One region of the Mesorhizobium sp. M0751 genome, then DNA from elsewhere that is predicted to be linked to it. Evidence: predicted binding sites of a transcription regulator. Region 1 holds the regulator's gene; each other region holds the start of a gene.

Region 1 (6,396 bases):
CTGCTGGCACCGGCATTGCTGCCCGCTCCGCGCTTTGATGCGCCGTCACTGCCGGCCAGCGACCCCGCAACGGTTCCCGTGCCCGCGGGCGAGCCCATCGTGCGCCTACGCCGTCGTTTCCGCCTCCCGTCACCGTCCCGTATCCGCAACAGCGTAACCTCGGCGGCCGGCCTGGAACTCGACCGCGGCATCGCCTTCCTGCTGGTGCCGGTATTCCTCGCGTGCGGGGTGGTCGTGTATTTCGCGATGGCGGCTGAGCCGGCCTTCCCACAGCCGATCGCAATCGTGCTTCTCACGGCGCTTTGTGCCGTCCTGTCGCGCTCTTGGCCCAGAGCCCGCCTGTGCTTCATAGTGGCGCTGCTCTGCGCGCTTGGCGTGCTTGCCGCCAAGTTCGAGACCTGGCGTGTCGGAACGCATATGCTCGGTTCCGAAATCTCGACGCGGCTGACGGGCCGCGTCGTATCGTACGAGCCCATGGCGAGCGGCCGCATCAGGCTGACAATCGATGTGATCTCAACTGCCAGGCCGACGCTGCGCTATATGCCGGGACGGGTCCGCGTTTCGGCGATGAAGATACCGGCTGAGCTGACCGCTGGTTCCGAGATCACCGGCTATGTGCGGCTGCTGCCGCCGACCGGCCCGGTGCGGCCCGACAGCTATAATTTCTCCTTCGACAGCTATTTCGCCGGTATCGGCGGCAGCGGCTTTTTTCTCGGCAATCCGAAAGTCGTGTCGTCGGGCAGCATGCCGCTTGCCGCGCGGCTTTCTTCCGCGATCGAAGACGCGCGCGAATCCATCGCCGACCATATCCGCAGCCGCATCGGCGGCGCCGAGGGCGAGATTGCTGCTGCGCTGATCGTCGGCGTGCGCGCCGGCATTCCCGAGGAGATCAACGAAGCGATGCGGCGTACAGGCATCTATCACATCATCTCTATCTCGGGGCTGCATATGGCGTTGGTCGCCGGCACCATCATGGCGCTGCTGCGCGGCGCCTTTGCGCTGTTTCCCGATTTCTCATCGCGACGGCCGGTCAAGAAATATGCCGCGGCCACCGCGCTTTTTTCGATTGCGGCCTACCTCGTCTTTTCCGGCATTGTGGTAGCGGCCGAACGCAGCTTCATCATGCTGGCGGTGATGCTTATCGCCGTGCTGTTCGACCGGGCCGCGCTCACCATGCGCAACCTGGCGATCTCGGCCATCGCGGTCATCCTGGTGTCGCCGCACGAGGTGGTCGGTCCGAGTTTCCAGATGTCCTTCGCCGCGACGGCGGCCCTTGTCGGCGCCTATGCAGGCTGGTCCGATTACCGCGCCGGCAGGGCCGCCACGCCGCCGCTGCGGCGGTCGCCGCTACGCTTTGCCACGCGAAAGGTCCTGCTGGGCATGGGCGGCCTAGCGATGACCTCGATCATTGCAGGGAGCGCCACGGCGCTTTTCGCCATATGGCACTTCCAGCGCGTGGCGCCGCTCAGCCTGTTCGCCAATCTGGCCATCATGCCCATCGTCTCACTGGTCGTCATGCCCTTCGCCGTTCTCAGCGCGCTGGCGATGCCGTTCGGTGCGGATGGGCCGTTCCTCTATGTGATGGGCAAGGGGCTAACGGCGATGATCGCCCTGTCCGGGTGGATCTCCGAGCGCTCGCCGATCGATGCGGTCGGGCTGATTTCGCTGAGATCCGTCCTTCTGGTGACGATCGCCCTCGTCATTGCCAGCATGGCGACGACCTGGTTGCGGCTCGCGGCACTTCCTTTTGCGCTCGCCGGCTTGCTGACGACAACGCAGACGCGCGTACCCGATGTATTGATCTCGGAGGACGCACGGCTGGTCGCGCTGCCGATTGGGAGCGGTGAACTCGCGGTCAACCGGGCACGCCCGAATGAGTTCACCATCGACAACTGGAAACGCGCGCTCACATCAGAGGCTATCGTCGCGCCGGAAACACCTGGAAAGAACGACCCGCAATTCGACATTGCCGATCCGGCCGAACTACCGCCGGGCATGCCGTTCATTTGCGCGGACGGCCTCTGCCTTGCCAGGCATCCATCCGGCGCGATCATCGCGCAAGCCAAGGACCGCAATACTGCGCGGCCAGCCTGCGCCTTTGCCAGTTTGATCGTCATCGACGACGCCACCGCCCATAACCCCTGCTACTACGACCGGCTGGTCCTCGTCGTCACCAAACGGCAACTGGCGCGCGCGGGAAGTGCCGCCGTCTATTTCGATCCACAAGCGGCAACACGCGCCGAAATCCGTTTCGCAGTCGAAAAATCATACCGGCCCTGGCACGTGCAGCGGAAATTTTCACGCGCGGCGCGGGGCCTGCCGCCATACCGCAGGGCCGACAAACCCAAAGCCGGCGCCAAGGGCGGAGCTCAGTAGCGGCGGATCAGTCCGACGAGCTTGCCTTGCACCTTGACCCTGTCTGGTCCGAAGATGCGCGTCTCGTAGGCCGGATTGGCGGCTTCCAGGGCGATCGAAGCGCCCTTGCGGCGGAACCGCTTCAGCGTCGCTTCCTCCTCGTCGACCAGTGCCACCACGATCTCACCGGGGCTCGCCGTATCGGCATTGCGGATGATCACCGTGTCGCCGTCGAAAATGCCAGCCTCGATCATCGAATCGCCTTTGACCTCGAGCGCATAATGCTCGCCGCCCATGATCATATCCGGCGGCACCGAAATCGAATGCGTCTGGTGCTGGATGGCGTCGATCGGCACACCGGCGGCGATGCGGCCCATCACCGGGATCGAAACGGCGGCGACGACATCGTCGTCATTGCCGGCTGCAGGGACGCGCGACGATGTCGGCTTGCCCTGCCGAGGGGCGCCTTGCCCGAGGCTGCCCTGGATGACACTCGGCGAGAACTTGCGTGCCGCATTGAGGCCGGGGGCGATCGAGTCAGGCAGGCGCAGCACCTCCAGCGCACGGGCCCGGTTGGGCAAACGGCGAATGAAGCCGCGCTCCTCCAGTGCCGTAATAAGCCGGTGGATTCCCGATTTGGAAGCCAGGTCGAGCGCTTCCTTCATCTCGTCGAAGGAAGGCGGGATACCGCTTTCCTTCAATCTTTCGTGGATGAACATAAGCAGTTCGTGTTGTTTGCGTGTCAGCATAGCGACCCCCAACAGAATCAGAAAAACAAACCCAGAACAAACACTATCTGTTCCAGTTGTGTTCCGCAACTGTTTAAAGTTTAATGAATGCGTTAAGGCTCGGGAAACAAACGACGTCCCCTAACCGGGGTACCGCACTTTCACCGTCGCGAGCCTCATCGCCTTGATTCTGCTTTCGTTTGCGCCCTTCTGGCTTCCCGGAAGGCCACATTGGCATCGGCCGTCGGTCGGCAAATGGCACGGAAGTGAACCCTATCGAGTGTGCGGTTTGGTCAATGCACCGTGAACGAAACGAACTCAAAACGCCAACCTCGGGTTAGGTCCTGGTTTCCATCGCCTGGTCAGGCTGCTTCTCGCCGGTGGAGTCTTGCTGCGCGCAACCAGGTAATGGAAGAACAGTCGATGCGTGTCCGGCGTTGCGTTGGATCTTGGGGGAGCAGGCAAATCATGACAGGAATTCCCGATCTCGTGGCCGTAAAGGCGATGGATGCCGCGGATCCGCTGCGCGCGATGCGCGACCGCTTTGTGTTGCCGCAAGGAGTGATCTATCTCGACGGCAATTCGCTAGGAGCTGCTTCACGTGCCGCTTTCGATGAATTGCGCAAGGCCGCGACCGAAGAATGGTCGCATGATCTTATCCGCGCCTGGAACGCGGCCGGCTGGTTCAACATGCCGCTCGAACTCGGCGACCAGCTCGGGCGCCTGATTGGCGCCGCGGCCGGCCAGACGGTGGTCTGCGACACGACGTCGGTCAACATCTACAAGCTGCTGCACGCCGCCATGGCTATGCGACCGGAGCGGCAGGTCATCGTCGCCGAGGGCGATAGTTTTCCGACGGACCTCTACATGGCTGAGGGTGTGGTTTCGACGCGAAAAGATACGCTGCTGCGCCTCTCGGGGGTCGACGCGCCGAGCATCGAGGAGCTGATCGACGCACGCACCGCCGTGGTGCTGGTCAACCACGTCAACTACAAGTCGGGCGAACTGCGCGACATGCCGGCGCTGACGCGCAGGGCCCAGGAAGCCGGGGCGATGATCGTCTGGGATCTCTGCCACACCGCCGGTGCGATGCCAGTCGAGCTCGACAAGGCAAAGGCCGATTTTGCCGTTGGCTGCACTTACAAATATCTGAATGGCGGACCGGGCGCGCCTGCCTTCATCTATGCGGCTGAGCGGCATCTTGCCGACATCCAGCAGCCGCTCACCGGCTGGTGGGGCCATGCACGGCCCTTCGCCTTCGAGCCAGGCTATGCGGCCGGCACCGGCATCCGCCGGTTTCTGTGCGGCACCCAGCCGATCCTGTCGATGCGCACGCTGAAGGGCGCGCTCGACATCTGGAACGATGTCGACATGACGGCGGTGCGCAAGAAGAGCATTGCGCTGGCCGATCTGTTCATCGAGCTTGTCGAGGCAAAGTGCGGCACTTACGGGCTCACGCTCGAAAGCACGCGCGACGGGGAAAAACGCGGCAGCCAGATTTCATTCATGCATGAGCATGGCTACCAGATCATGCGCGCGCTGATCGAACGCGGCGTGATCGGCGATTTTCGCGCGCCATCGACCATGCGCTTCGGCTTCACCCCGCTCTATGTCGGCTATGCCGATGTCTGGCAGGCCGTCGAAGTGCTTGAGGACATCCTGCGCACCGGTGCGTGGAAGGATGCGCGCTTCGCCATCAAGGCGGCTGTCACTTGAGATTGATGCGAGAGCTGGAGCCGTGAGGCTGGCGACGACGCGCCGCGCGATGCTTACGGCTACGTTGCAAGGCCATATTGCCAGGGGAGGGCGCAGGGTGTTCGAACGTCACATTGCCGATTGGGATAACGCCTATGCCAACGGCGCCAATATAGCCGGCAGCGATCGCTGGCCGGCGGCCTGGATGGAGCCAGCGCGGGTTTTCCGCGACGTGCTTTCGACCGAGGGCAGGGCGCGGCTCGACTTGGCCTATGGCGATAAACCACGCAACCGGCTCGATCTTTTCCTGCCGGCCACCAAGCCCAAGGGGCTCGTGGTGTTCGTCCATGGCGGCTACTGGATGGCATTCGACAAGAGTTTCTGGTCGCATCTTGCCGCTGGCCCTGTTGATCGCGGCTATGCGGTTGCGATGCCGTCCTACACGCTCTGTCCGCAGATACGCATTGCCGGCATCGTCAAGGAAGTCGGCGCGGCGATCGGCACAGCGGCGGCGATGGTCGCAGGGCCGCTGATGCTGACCGGACACTCGGCCGGCGGCCATCTTGTTAGCCGGATGGTTACGGCGACGACGCCGCTGGCGCCCGAAGTGGTCCGGCGCGTTCGTCGCGTGGTGTCGATCTCGGGAGTGCACGATTTGCGCCCGATCATGTGCACCGGCATGAACGAGACGCTGGCGATCGATGAGGCCGAGGCGCAGGCCGAAAGCCCGGTGCTGCTGCGCCCGATGGACAAGGCCCGCCTGACCTGCTGGGCCGGCGGCGGCGAGCGCGCCGAATTCCTGCGCCAGAGCGCGGTGCTGGCCAACATCTGGATCGGCCTAGGTGCCTCGACCAGCTCTGTGGTCGAGCCTGACCGGCACCATTTCAACATCATCGACGGTTTGGCCGATCCAGACCATCCGCTGACCCAGGCCTTGATCTCGGAGTGAGGCAGGTTCAGCGTAGCATCAGCACGTCGCAGGGGGAGCCCGCCGCCGCGGCAGGCGCGAACGGCGCGCGAACGATCAATCCGTTGGCATCGGCCAGCATTTTCAGCATCGAGGAGTCCTGGATGCCGAACGGCGTCGCCACGAGCGTACCGGCGTCGTCTGTGACAACAGCCCGCACATAATCTTGCCTGAGATCGTTGGCCGGCATGGCAGCACCGAGCCGCACCTGACGTATATCCTGCTGAAAGGCGCGGCCGCCGAGCCGCGCCAGCAGCGGCTTCAGGAAGAGCTGAGTGCAGACCAGGCTTGCCACCGGATTGCCGGGCAGGCCAATGCAGCGAATGTCGCCCAGCCGCCCGAACATCAGCGGCTTGCCCGGCCGCATGGCGATCTTCCAGAAATCGAGCGTCATGCCTTGCCCGGTCAGCACGTCATGGACGAAGTCGTGGTCACCGACCGAGGCACCGCCCAGCGTGACGATGACGTTCGCGCCAGCCTTCACGGCCTTTTCAACCAATGCGGCGATCGCCTCCCTGTGGTCCGGTGCGATGCCAAGGTCGAGCGCGCGCGCACCGACCGACTGTGTGGCAGCGGCGACACCATAGGCGGTGGAGGAGATGATCTGGTCGGGGCCAAGATTGCTGCCCGGCGGCAGCAATTCGTCGCCGG
Region 2 (6,396 bases), 200 kb from region 1:
CGCGGCTATCATCTGTCACGCGGCGAAGCCCATCGCACCGTCTGCCTGATCCCGTCCTCGGCGCATGGCACCAATCCCGCAAGTGCGGCCATGGCCGGCATGAGCGTCGTCGTCGTGCGCTGCACCGAGGACGGCAATATCGACATGGACGACCTGCAGGCCAAGGCGGCCGAGCATGCGCATAATCTCGCGGCGCTGATGTTCACCTATCCTTCGACGCATGGCGTCTTCGAGGAAGGCGCGCGCGACCTCTGCGCCCTCGTCCACAGCCATGGCGGCCAGGTCTATTTCGACGGCGCCAATCTCAACGCGCTGGTCGGCCTCGCCCGTCCCGGCGATATCGGCGCCGATGTCTGCCACATGAACCTGCACAAGACCTTCTGCATCCCGCATGGCGGCGGCGGCCCCGGTGTCGGGCCGATTGGCGTCAAGGCGCACCTGAAGCCATATCTGCCCGGCCACGTCACCGAAGGCTCGGCCCATGCCGTGGCGGCGGCACCGTTCGGCAGTGCGTCCATTCTGCCGATCACCTGGATGTATATTCGCATGATGGGCGCTTCCGGCCTGAAGCAGGCGACCGAGACGGCGATCATCTCCGCCAACTATGTGGCGACGCGGCTTGGCGAGCATTTCCCCCTGCTTTACAAGGGGCGCAACGGACGCGTTGCGCATGAATGCATCCTCGACACCCGCGTGCTCAAGGACAGCGCCGGCATCAGCGTCGACGACATCGCCAAGCGGCTGATCGACTATGGCTTCCACGCGCCGACCATGTCGTTCCCCGTGGCCGGCACGCTGATGGTCGAGCCGACCGAATCCGAGCCCAAGCGCGAGCTGGATCGCTTCTGCGAAGCCATGATTGCCATAGCCGGCGAGGCAGCCAAGGTGGCCAGGGGTGAATGGCCGTTGGCCGACAATCCTCTGGTCAACGCGCCGCACACCGCCGCCGAGGCATTGGCCGGCCAGTGGACCCATCCCTATTCGCGTCTGGAGGCGGCCTACCCCGCCGGCGATGCCGATACGGCGGCAAAATACTGGCCGCCGGTGTCACGCATCGACAACGTCGCCGGCGACCGCAACCTTGTCTGCTCCTGTCCGCCGCTATCGGAATATCTTGGCGCGGCGGAGTAGACCAGATCCCGAAAAGCGGAACCCGGTTTTCGGACAAGATCGTGGTCTAACAAGAAGATAGAAATCTCATCAGGCAGAACGCAAGGCCGGCCCGTCGGCCTTGCTCGCCCGGTCCCGGACGACGACGCGATTTCGCCCGGCGCGCTTTGCCGCATAGAGTGCTGCGTCGGCTTCGGCCAGCACATCGTCGAGACCGGTGCCGCTTGTTCCGCCAAAGCCGATGCCGCCGCTGACTGTGCTTCGCAACGGACCAAGTTGGGTGGCTACGACTTCCGTGCCGAAGGCGACGCTGATCTTGCTCGCAACGTCATAGGCCTTCTCTTCCGTCATCCGCGACATGACGAGCACGAATTCCTCTCCGCCCAACCGGAAGGCGTCGACGCCGGTCCGGGCGTATTTCCTGATGACGGCGGCAAAGCGGCGCAGAACCTGGTCGCCGACCGGGTGACCGAATACGTCGTTCGTCCTCTTGAAATGGTCAAGGTCGAACATGGCGACGGACATGAACGGACCGAAGACCCGCTCGCCGTAGAGTGCCGTCAACGCCCGCCGGTTCATCAGCCCGGTCAGTGGATCGGTCATCGTCTCGGCCTTCAATTCGATCTGCGCCTGCAAATGGTGCAGGGAGAGCGTCAATGCGCCGAGCCCGGTCATGCAGGCGACGGCCACGACGGAATTCACCCGCTCGGCCCAATTGTCGGGCGCAACACCGAGCACCCATTGGCCCTTGACCAGCAGGACCGCGCCGCAAAGTCCGAACGACAGGGCACAGACGCCGCTCAGGAACGAGACGACCAGCAATATCCGGCGATCGTGACCACCCTCAATCCAGAACATCGCCCCGATGAGCGAGAGCAGCGCCGTTACCGTCGCGTAGGTGACGATAAAGCCGACACCATCAAACCCGAGATACGTCGCGCCCGCGCAAACAGCCATCGCAACCAAAGTCGGCAAGATGGCGCGCCTGTAATCGCGCATGCTGAGATATTGCATGGCCGACAGGCAGATAATCAGGAAGCCGAGGCTGAGAAGCACAAGCACGATCTGGCAAAGCCAGGCGCTTGGATCCCTGGTGTAATGCCAGAACAACACTACATGTGCGACAAGCACGAGAATGCCGCACGCCACCGTCAGCACAAAGCGTGCCTGTGGCGCGGTGAACCAGATCGCAAACATGGTGATGCTAAGGCACGTGCCCGACAGCGCCGCCGCGAGCAGGAGCGAACTGTAATCCAACATGCTTAAGCGACAGCCTCTTGAGGGTTCCGCTGCAATTCTAGGTCAGCGACAGTCCGCAAATACCGTTTTTTCAGCCAATCTTCCGGCGTAACGTTCGGACAGGGTTTACAAAACGTGGATGCTCCAGGCTCATTTCCGCCGCTTGGCTGTCGAATGGTTTTGCAGTAAGAGGCTCCATCCTCGAACGTAACAGGAACCTCCGTCGCCTGCCCGCGAAAAGCGTGGCAGTATCGGGTGGTGATTCGTAGCATCGGAATCCAGGATCGGCATGGACGACAATAACGATCTTTTCGCCAAATTGGACAAGCAGCCGCAACCGGCTCGCGCCGCCGCGCGCCCAGCCGACCCGCTGGTGCAGGCGGCGAAGCGGCCGGCGCCCCGTGACGCCAGCGAGAGCTACAGTGCCGCCGACATCGAGGTGCTGGAGGGCCTGGAGCCGGTGCGCCGCCGCCCGGGCATGTACATTGGCGGCACCGACGACAAGGCGATGCACCATCTGTTTGCCGAGGTCATCGACAATTCGATGGACGAGGCGGTCGCCGGCCATGCGACCTTCATCGATGTCGAGCTTTCCGCCGACGGATACCTGTCCGTCACCGACAATGGCCGCGGCATTCCGGTCGATCCGCACCCGAAATTCAAGAAGCCGGCGCTCGAACTCATCATGACGACGCTGCATTCAGGCGGCAAGTTCGACAGCAAGGTCTACGAAACTTCGGGAGGTCTGCACGGTGTCGGCGTTTCCGTGGTCAACGCGCTGTCCGACCATCTCGAGGTCGAGGTCGCGATCGGGCGCAAGCTCTATCGCCAGCGCTTCTCGCGAGGCGTTCCGGTGACCGGCCTTGAGCAGCTCGGCGAGGTGCACAATCGCCGCGGCACGAAGATCCGCTTCCATCCAGACGAGCAGATTTTCGGCAAGGGTGCTGCGTTCGAGCCGGCCCGGCTCTACCGCATGGCGCGGTCAAAGGCCTACCTGTTCGGCGGTGTCGAAATCCGCTGGACCTGCGATCCCTCGCTGATCAAGGAAAAGGACACGACGCCGGCCAAGGCAGAATTCCATTTTCCGGGCGGCCTCAAGGACTATCTGAAAGCCTCGCTCGGCGACGAATTCCAGGTCACCCGTGAAATGTTTGCCGGCAAGAGCGAGAAGCAGGGCGGCCATGGTTCGCTTGAATGGGCGGTGACCTGGTTCGGCGGCGACGGTTTTATCAATTCCTATTGCAACACCATTCCGACCGCCGAAGGCGGCACGCATGAGGCCGGCTTCCGCAACGTCCTGACGCGCGGCTTGCGCGCTTATGCCGACCTGGTCGGCAACAAGCGCGCTTCGATCGTCACATCCGAGGATGTGATGATCTCGGCGGCGGGCATGCTGTCGGTGTTCATCCGCGAACCGGAATTCGTCGGCCAGACCAAGGACAGGCTGGCGACGATCGAGGCGATCCGCATCGTCGAAAGTGCTATCCGCGACCCATTCGACCACTGGCTGGCCGACAATCCGCAGGAAGCGTCGAAACTGCTCGAATGGGTGATCGCGCGCGCCGACGAGCGGGTGCGCCGCCGCCAAGAAAAGGAAGTGTCGCGCAAGAGTGCGGTGCGCAAGCTGCGCCTGCCCGGAAAGCTCGCCGATTGCACGCAGAATGCTGCCGCCGGTGCCGAGCTCTTCATCGTCGAGGGCGATTCGGCCGGCGGTTCGGCAAAGCAGGCGCGCGACCGCGCCAGCCAGGCGGTGCTGCCGCTGCGCGGCAAGATCCTCAACGTCGCCAGCGCCGGCAGCGACAAGCTGGCCGGCAACCAGCAGATATCCGACCTCATCCAGGCGCTTGGCTGCGGTACGCGCTCGAGATACCGCGACGAGGACCTGCGTTACGACCGGGTCATCATCATGACCGATGCCGACGTCGACGGCGCCCATATCGCCTCGCTGCTGATCACCTTTTTCTACCAGGAGATGCCAAGCCTGGTCCGCGGCGGCCATCTCTATCTGGCGGTGCCGCCGCTTTATTCGATCCGGCAGGGCGGCAAGGTCGCCTATGCCCGCGACGACGCGCACAAGGACGAACTTTTGCGCACCGAATTCACCGGGCGCGGCAAGGTCGAAATCGGCCGCTTCAAGGGGCTGGGCGAAATGATGGCTGCTCAGCTCAAGGAAACCACCATGGACCCGAAAAAGCGCACGCTGCTCAGGGTCGATGTGATCGACGCCGAGGCGGCGACCAAGGATGCGGTCGACGCATTGATGGGGACCAAACCTGAGGCTCGCTTCCGCTTCATCCAGGAACGCGCGGAATTCGCCGAGACGGAAGTGCTGGATATCTGAGCTCCCGCCGCTAGCTTGGCCTTCTGAGCTGGAGACGAGCACTTGATCTGGGCGCGGCTGAAGGACGATATCGGCACGCGGATCGCTGGCCTGACGCGGCCGACGCGCTCGGACTGGATTTTTGCCCCGCGCACCGTTTCGGCCGGCCTCATCGCGCTTTTGGCCGCCTATGCGCTGAAGCTCGACCACCCGCAATGGGCGATGATGACGGTGTTCATCGTCGCACAGCCGGTCGCCGGCATGGTGCTGGCGAAGGGGTTTTATCGTCTCCTCGGCACGCTTGCCGGCGCGCTGGCGGCGATCGGCATTACCACTGTCTTCGGTGCCAACTCGTGGTTGCTGGTTGCACTTCTTGCCGTCTGGATCGGCATCTGCACGCTGGTCTCGTCGCTGCTACGCAATCCGGAGGCCTATGGCGCGGCGCTTGCCGGCTACACCGCGATGATCATCGGCCTGCCGGCTTTCGGCCAGCCGCACCTCGTCATCGATCTCGCCATGGCGCGCTGCGCGGAAATCGTGCTGGGTATCGCCTGCGCTGCGCTGACCAGCCGGCTGATCCTGCCGAAACTGGCCGCCGATGCCATCATCTCAAGACTGAAACGCAGCATTCTCGACCTGGCGGCCTATGCGGACGGCGCTTTTTCCGGCGGCGATACGGAAAAGCTTGCCGGGCTGCACAGCAAGCTGATCGGCGATGTCCAAACGCTCGGCGAGATGCGCACCTACGCAAGGCTGGAGGGGCCGAGCCTCGCCACCCGCGCCTATCCGGTCCGGCGTACCATCGGTCAGCTTCTGTCGGCCCTGTCAGCGGCGCGTGCGCTGCATGCCCATGCCGCTCCGAAGAACGCAGCCCTCATCCCCGCTCGAGCCGAGTTGCAGGCCGTTGTCAGCGAACTGGTAGCCAAGCCGGGCGCGCTGGACGATACGGCGCCCTGGGTGGCGCGGCTCGACGCAATCGCCGGCAACGCGCGGCAGATGCCTGACATCGCGGCCGGGCAAGACATTGACTGGGCTGGCACTGTCACCCGCCTAACCATTGCCGCCGACTTCGCCGAGGCCATGCGGCAAGTGCTGCGCGGCCTGGATGCGCTCCGCTCTCCCCCGTCGCGTGCCAGTCGCGAACGGCGGCAGCCGGCGCTGGTGGTGCACCGCGATTACCGTGCGGCATCGCGCAATGCCGTGCGTGCAGCAATCGCCACGCTCCTGGTCGCCGGCCTCTGGCTGGCGACGAAATGGTCGGACGCGACGGGCACGGTCATTCTGGTCGCCGTCGTCTCCAGCCTGTTCGCCGCTCGCCCCGATCCAATCCGGTCGGCATGGAACTTCTTCGAGGGCACGTTGCTCGCCCTGCCCTTTGCGTTTCTCATCGGCCAGTTGGCGCTTCCGGTTTTGCCAGGCTTCGGATGGTTCATGGTCTTTGTCGTCCCGATCCTGGTACCAGCGGCACTGGGCATGGCCAATCCGCGCTATGTCGGCGTGGCAACGGCCTTTGCCATCAATTTCCTCGCCTTCCTCAGCCCACATCAGGCGATGACCTACGATCCGTTTCCGTTCTTCGCCAATTCGGCATCGGTCCTGGTCGGCATTCTTCTGGCGATCGGCGTCTTCGCCATCGTGCTGCCCGCCGACCCCTGGGTCACCGTCAACCGCATCCTGCAAGCCATGCGCGAAGATCCTTGCCCGCCTCTGTCTACATGAGCGTATGC
Region 3 (6,396 bases), on a different contig from region 1:
CGCACGATCAAGGAAGCCTTCGCGCTCGCCGAAAATACCGGTAGGGCGGTAGTTGCGCTGAACGGCAAGATGGTCGAGCGGCTGCATCTGGCGCAGGCCGAAAAACTGCTGGCGAAGGCCGCCGCTGTTCGCGCATGATTATCGCAACTGACGACAGGATTGAAGAATGAAACTCTACCGCTTTCTGTCCGGCCCGGACGACGCCAGCTTCTGCCACAAGGTGACGGCGGCGCTCAACAAGGGCTGGCACCTGTTCGGCTCGCCGACCTATGCCTATGACAAGGAGGCCAAGACCATGCGCTGCGCCCAGGCGGTGGTGAAGGACATCGAGGGCCAGGAATACGGCCCCGACACCAAGCTCAGCGACTGGTAGGCTTTGCAAAAGCGCCGAAGCAGGGTGTGTTGAGATTCAGGTCAGGCCGCGCCGAGAATGGTGGATTCCGAGAACCGGAGCGGAGCGTACTTTTGGGTACGTGAGCACCGGAAGCGCAGGAAACCGCCGTTCGCAGGCCGGCATCACCTGAATATCAGCACATCCTACTCCGCTGCCTCTTCGATCTTCTCCATATCGTCGTCCGACAGGCCGAAATGGTGGCCGATCTCGTGGATCAGCACATGGGTGACGATGTCGCCCAGCGTTTCCTCGTTCTCGGCCCAGTAGTCGAGGATGGCGCGGCGATAGAGCGTGATGCGGTTCGGCCCCTCGCCGGTCTGCGGATTCCAGCGCTCGGCGATGCCGCGCCCCTCGAACAGGCCGAGCAGGTCGAAGGGCGTTTCCAGCGAAAGGTCGTCCATGATCTCGTCGGTCGGGAATTCGGCGATCTGAATGACGATCTCGCCGGTCAGCTTGCGAAACTCCTCGGGCAGATGGGCATAGGCCTCCAGCGCCAGGAGCTCGATTTCCTCCATCGTTGGCGAAAGCTGGTCGTGCCAGATGCGTGTTTGGTAGATGCGAGCCATGCTTTGTCCTTTGATCCCGGCATATAGGCTTTCAGGCCGGACTCGGCAAATGATCGGACTGGAGCGCCCGTGTCATGCCCCAACTACAGGAATAAATTCTCCATGACTCCGCTTGACTCTTCGGGCGGCCTCTGGAATCTATAGGAACATAACAGGAACAATTGTGAGTGGAAGCTGACCGTCATGGCGACAAGCGCCGTGGCGCGGGAGACTGTTTTTGCCCTGCGCCGCCAGATCGCGAAGATCGAAGGGACCTTGCCCGAACGCCTGGAGGCGCCGGCCGGTTCGTCGTTTGACGCGGATGTCCCTCGTCAGAGTCCGGCACCCTCTCGGCATCCGGCACCCGCTCGGAATCTGACCATTGTCCGCCGCGGCCTCGCCGTGGCGCCGCCCGATGCGTTTTTGCGCACCGGCGCCGAGCGCCTCGATGCTGCGCTGAGCGGCGGCCTGCCGAAGGCGGCGCTGAGCGAGTTTCATGGCGCCGCGACCCGCGATGCCGGGGCCGTCGCCGGTTTTGCCTTGTCGCTCGTCAGCCTGATCCTCAGTCAGGGGCCGCGACTGCCGGTGCTGTGGATCGGCACATCCGAGGTTTTCCGCGAGGCCGGCTTTCCCTATGCCCGGGGGCTTCACGCCTTCTTCGGCATCGAGCCGGAGCAATTGCTGTTTTCCGAGGCGCCAAGGCTACCCGATGCGCTGTGGGTCGCCGAGGAGGCTGCCAGGATGACGGCGCTGGCCGCTGTCATCCTCGAAATCCGCGGCAGCCCGCAGCGGCTGGACCTCACCGCGACGCGGCGGCTGCACGCCCGGGCGCAGAGTGCCGGCCGGCCGCTGTTCCTGCTGCGCCAGGCCGGCGAGCCCGAGCCGACGGCAGCACCGGTCCGCCTCGTCCTGTCGCCGGCACCGGCGGCAGCGCGCGAGACGCTCGCCGGCCCGCTCGCCGGCTCGATCGGCCGGCCCGCCTTCACCGTCACCATCGGCAAGAGCCGCACGGCCTTGCCCGGAAAATTCACACTGGAGTGGAACCCCGATGAACGCATATTCGAAGAAAGACGGGGCGAGGAAAGAAGGTCTCAGGAATGGACCCCAGAACGGCCAAAGAGTCCTGTCCCTGTGGTTTCCGCATCTCGCCGCCGAGAGGATCCTGCGGCAGCGTCTGGGGCGGTCCTGGCGTTCCCGGCCGTCGGATCACCTGCCGCCATCTCACCCACCGCTCGTGATCAGCCATCGCCAAGGGAACACCCAGCGCATCGCCGCCCTCGACGAGCGGGGCGAGGCGCTTAATCTGAAGCGCGGCATGGGCATAGCCGATGCGCGCGCCATGCATCCCTCGATCGACATCGTGGAGGCCGATCCGGAGGCCGACCGGCGCCTGCTCGAAGGCCTCGCCGACTGGTGCGACCGCTATACCCCGCTGGTGGCGCTCGACGGGACCGACGGCCTCTATCTCGACGTCACCGGCTGCACCCATCTTTTCGGCGGCGAACGCTCGATGCTGGACGATATCCTGTCGCGTTTTTTCCATCAGGGCTTCGATGTCCGCGCCGGGCTTGCCGCCACGCCTGGTGCTGCCTGGGCGGCGGCGCGGTTTGCCGGCGACCGCATCGTTCCCGATGGCGAGGAGGAAGCGCTTCTCGCGCCCTTGCCGCTGGCGGCGCTGCGCATCGGCCCGGAGGTCCGCGCCAGCCTCGAAAGCGTCGGCCTGCGCACGGCGGGCGCCGTCATGGCAGCACCGCGCGCGCCGCTGGCCCGCCGCTTCGGCGCATCGCTGCTCTTGCGCCTCGACCAGGCGCTCGGCCGCCTTGAGGAGGCCGTGTCGCCGCGCCTGCCGGTGGCACCGCTTTCGGTCGAGCGTCACCTTGCCGAGCCGATCATGCTGACCGAGGACATCGAGCGGCTGACCGGCATGCTGGCGACCACCTTGAAGAGCGACCTCGAGCGTCGCGGCGAGGGCGCAAGGCGGCTGGCGCTGCTGCTTTTCCGCGTCGATGGCGGCGTCAGCCGCATCGCCGTCGGCACCTCGCGGCCTCTGCGCGAGCCGCGGCTGATCCAGAAATTGTTCCACGAAAGGCTTGCCGCGCTCGAACAGGATATCGACGCCGGCTATGGCTTCGATCTCGTGCGCCTTTCGGTGCTGACTGTCGCCGCCTTCGACATGCAGCAGGCCGACCTTGCCGGCGAGACGAACGACGACGGTGCCGATATCGCGCTTTTTGCCGACCGCATTCGCGCCCGGCTCGGCGAAGGCGCGGTCTTGAAGCCGGTCGCCGTCGAGAGCCATTTGCCGGAGCGCGCCGTCGCCACCCTTCCCTTCACGGAGGCGCCGCAGAGAAGCTCGCCGCCGAAGCAGCCCGACAAGGCGAAGGACGCTCCCTCGACCGTCTTCCAGCCGGAACGGCCGATCCGGCTTTTCCGTTCGCCCGAGCCGATCGAGGTGCCGGCCACCGAAATGCCGGAAGGCCCGCCTTTGAACTTCCGCTGGCGGCGCGCGCTCTACCGGGTCGCGCGCGCCGAAGGGCCGGAGCGCATCGCGCCGGAATGGTGGCGAGAGGCGGCGGGACGAGAAGATGAGCCAACCCGGGATTATTTCCGCATCGAGGATGCCGACGGCCGCCGTTACTGGCTCTATCGCCAGGGCCTCTACGGCGCCTCGCAGCCTTCGCCGCGCTGGTTCATGCATGGGATCTTCGCATGAATGCGCTGACGGCCATCCCTTATGCCGAATTCGGCATCCAGTCGAACTTCTCGTTCCTGCGCGGCGCCTCGAAACCGGAGGAGCTGGTGGTGGCGGCAAAATTCCTGGGGTTTTCGGCGATCGGTCTCGCCGACCGCAACACGGTGGCGGGCGTGGTGCGCGCCTGGCAGCAGGCCAAGGTGGAGGGTGTTTCCTATCATCCCGGCTGCCGCCTGGTTTTTTGCGACGGCACGCCGGACATCCTCGCTTATCCGCAAGACCGCAAGGGCTGGGGTCATCTCTGCCGCATGCTGACGCAGGCCAATCTGCGTGACGAAAACGAAAAAGGGGCGACGCTCCTCAAACAGAGCGATCTTCTCGAATGGGGCGATCTCCTGTCGCTGGCCATCCTGCCGGATCTATCGGCGGGGGCGAGCGATAGCCTCGCTTTGATTAGCCGGCTCCGGGATCGCTTCGGTGAAAACCTGCGGCTGGCGGTTTCGCCGGATTACCGCGGCAACGACCGCTTCCGTATCGAGCAGGCGGCGGTGATGGCGGAGCTGGCCGGCATCCCGCTGATGGCGACCAACGATGTGCTCTACCATACGTCGGAACGGCGCCCGCTGCAGGACGTGCTGACGGCGATTCGCCTCAATGTGCCCGTCGCCGAGGTGGGGCTGGAGCTGGCGGCCAATGCCGAACGTCACTTAAAGCCGCCGGTGGAGATGGCACGGCTTTTCCGCAGACATCCGCAAGCGCTGGCGGAAACGCTGCGTTTTGCCGGCGAGCTGACCTTCTCGCTCAGTGACCTGCAATACAACTATCCCGACGAGCCGACGGAATCGGGCCTCGGGCCGCAGGCCGAGCTGGAAAGGCTGGCCAAGGAGGGTGCCGCCATCCGCTACCCCTCGGGCGTGCCGGCTTTTGTGACGCAGCGCATCGAGGAGGAGCTCGCCCTGATCGAGCGCCTGAACTACGCGCGCTATTTCCTGACTGTCCACGACATCGTCAAATTCGCTCGCAGCCAGAACATTCTCTGCCAGGGGCGCGGCTCCGCCGCCAACTCGATCGTCTGCTTCTGCATCGGCATCACCGAAGTGGGCCCGGACAAGATCGACACGCTTTTCGAGCGCTTCATTTCCGAGGAAAGAAACGAACCGCCCGACATCGACGTCGATTTCGAGCATGAAAAGCGCGAGGAGGTCATCCAGTATATCTATTCCAAATACAGCACCAAGCGCACCGCGCTGGCCGCCGCCGTCGTCAGCTACCGGGGCCGCTCGGCGATGCGCGAAGTGGCCAAGGCGATGGGCCTGTCGGACGACGTCCGGGGCGCGCTGTCCAGTTCGATCTGGGGCTGGTCGACCTCGGAGCTCGGTGAAAAGGAGACAAAGGCCGGCGGCCTCGATCAGACCGATCCATCGACAAGGCATGTGATCGAATGCGCCAACGAGATCATGGGCTTTCCCCGTCATTTGTCGCAGCATGTCGGCGGTTTCGTCATCACCAGGGACCGGCTCGACGAGATCGTACCCATCGTCAAGACGGCGATGGACGAGCGCAAGATGGTCGAGTGGGACAAGGATGATCTAGACGCGGTGAAAATCCTTAAAGTGGACGTACTGGCGCTCGGCATGCTGACCTGCCTGCAGCGCGCCTTCACCCTGCTCCGGGAGCATTATCCGGAAGCGCGGGACGCGTACGGCCGGCCTTATGTGTTGGCCACTCTGCCGGCCGAGGACAAACATGTCTACGACATGATCTGCCGCGCCGATACGATCGGCGTCTTCCAGATCGAATCGCGCGCGCAGATGTCGATGCTGCCGCGGCTGCGGCCGAAAAGCTTCTACGACCTCGTCATCGAGGTGGCAATCGTGCGGCCCGGCCCCATCCAGGGCGACATGGTCCACCCCTATCTGCGCCGGCGGCAAGGCAAGGAAAAACCCGAATATCCCAAGCCGGAACTGGAAAAAATACTCGGCAGGACGCTGGGCGTGCCGTTGTTTCAGGAGCAGGCGATGAAGATCGCCATCGTCGCCGGCGGCTTCAGGCCGGGCGAGGCCGATGAACTGCGCCGCGCCATGGCGACATTCAAGCGCACCGGCACGATCGGCAATTACCGCAAGAGAATGGTCGACGGCATGGTCGCCAAGGGCTACGAAAAAGACTTCGCCGAGCGCTGCTTCAAGCAGATCGAGGGTTTTGGCGAGTATGGCTTTCCCGAGAGCCACGCCGCCTCCTTCGCCCTGCTGGTCTATGCCTCCTGCTGGTTCAAGACCTTCTATCCCGACGTGTTCTGCGCCGCGATCCTGAATTCCCAGCCGATGGGGTTTTACCAGCCGGCCCAGCTTGTCCGCGACGCGCATGACCACGGTGTCGAGATCCGCGAGGTCGACGTCAATTTTTCCGGCTGGGATTGCGCCTTGGAGCAATCGCCTTTCGATCCGGATCGTATCCTTGACCGCCATGCCCAGATGCGCGGCGTCATCCGGACCAGCCATGCCGTCCGGCTTGGCTTTCGCCAGGTCAAGGGGCTGTCGAAGGAGCGCATGGAAGCGTTTGTGTCGAGGCGCGGCGCCGGCTATGCATCCGTGCGCGACGTCTGGCTGCGCTCGGGCCTCAACGTCGACGAGATCGAAAAATTGGCGCAGGCCGACGCTTTCCGCTCGCTTGGATTGAACCGCCGCGACGCTCTATGGGCGGTCCGCGCGCTCGACGGCAAGAGTGCCGCCGAAAAGCTGCCGCTGTTCGATCAGCCGGCGATC

The links. Region 1 encodes LexA, which represses DNA repair genes until DNA is damaged. Its sites were predicted from a motif close to TGTTCNNNNTGTGTTCNG; they were not measured.
Region 2: a site for LexA is predicted at 2,551-2,568, ahead of parE (DNA topoisomerase IV subunit B). Genes of this name have one in related genera too.
Region 3: a site for LexA is predicted at 1,103-1,120, ahead of NKI19_RS26305 (ImuA family protein). Genes of this name have one in related genera too.

What each region holds. Positions count from the first base shown of each region.
Region 1 is NZ_JAMYPH010000006.1:9,498-15,893, reverse strand. Features, by position in the region: gene NKI19_RS11920 (ComEC/Rec2 family competence protein) at 1-2,376, shown strand, start outside; gene lexA (transcriptional repressor LexA) at 2,370-3,104, opposite strand; gene kynU (kynureninase) at 3,552-4,799, shown strand; gene NKI19_RS11905 (hormone-sensitive lipase) at 4,897-5,727, shown strand; gene NKI19_RS11900 (molybdopterin molybdotransferase MoeA) at 5,735-6,396, opposite strand, start outside.
Region 2 is NZ_JAMYPH010000006.1:211,944-218,339, forward strand. Features, by position in the region: gene gcvP (aminomethyl-transferring glycine dehydrogenase) at 1-1,131, shown strand, start outside; gene NKI19_RS12875 (GGDEF domain-containing protein) at 1,201-2,370, opposite strand; gene parE (DNA topoisomerase IV subunit B) at 2,639-4,690, shown strand; partial or broken gene NKI19_RS12885 (FUSC family protein) at 4,733-6,396, shown strand, end outside.
Region 3 is NZ_JAMYPH010000021.1:20,491-26,886, reverse strand. Features, by position in the region: gene NKI19_RS26320 (HpcH/HpaI aldolase/citrate lyase family protein) at 1-138, shown strand, start outside; gene NKI19_RS26315 (DUF1737 domain-containing protein) at 167-373, shown strand; gene NKI19_RS26310 (metallopeptidase family protein) at 538-960, opposite strand; gene NKI19_RS26305 (ImuA family protein) at 1,144-2,241, shown strand; gene NKI19_RS26300 (DUF6504 family protein) at 2,174-3,652, shown strand; gene NKI19_RS26295 (error-prone DNA polymerase) at 3,649-6,396, shown strand, end outside.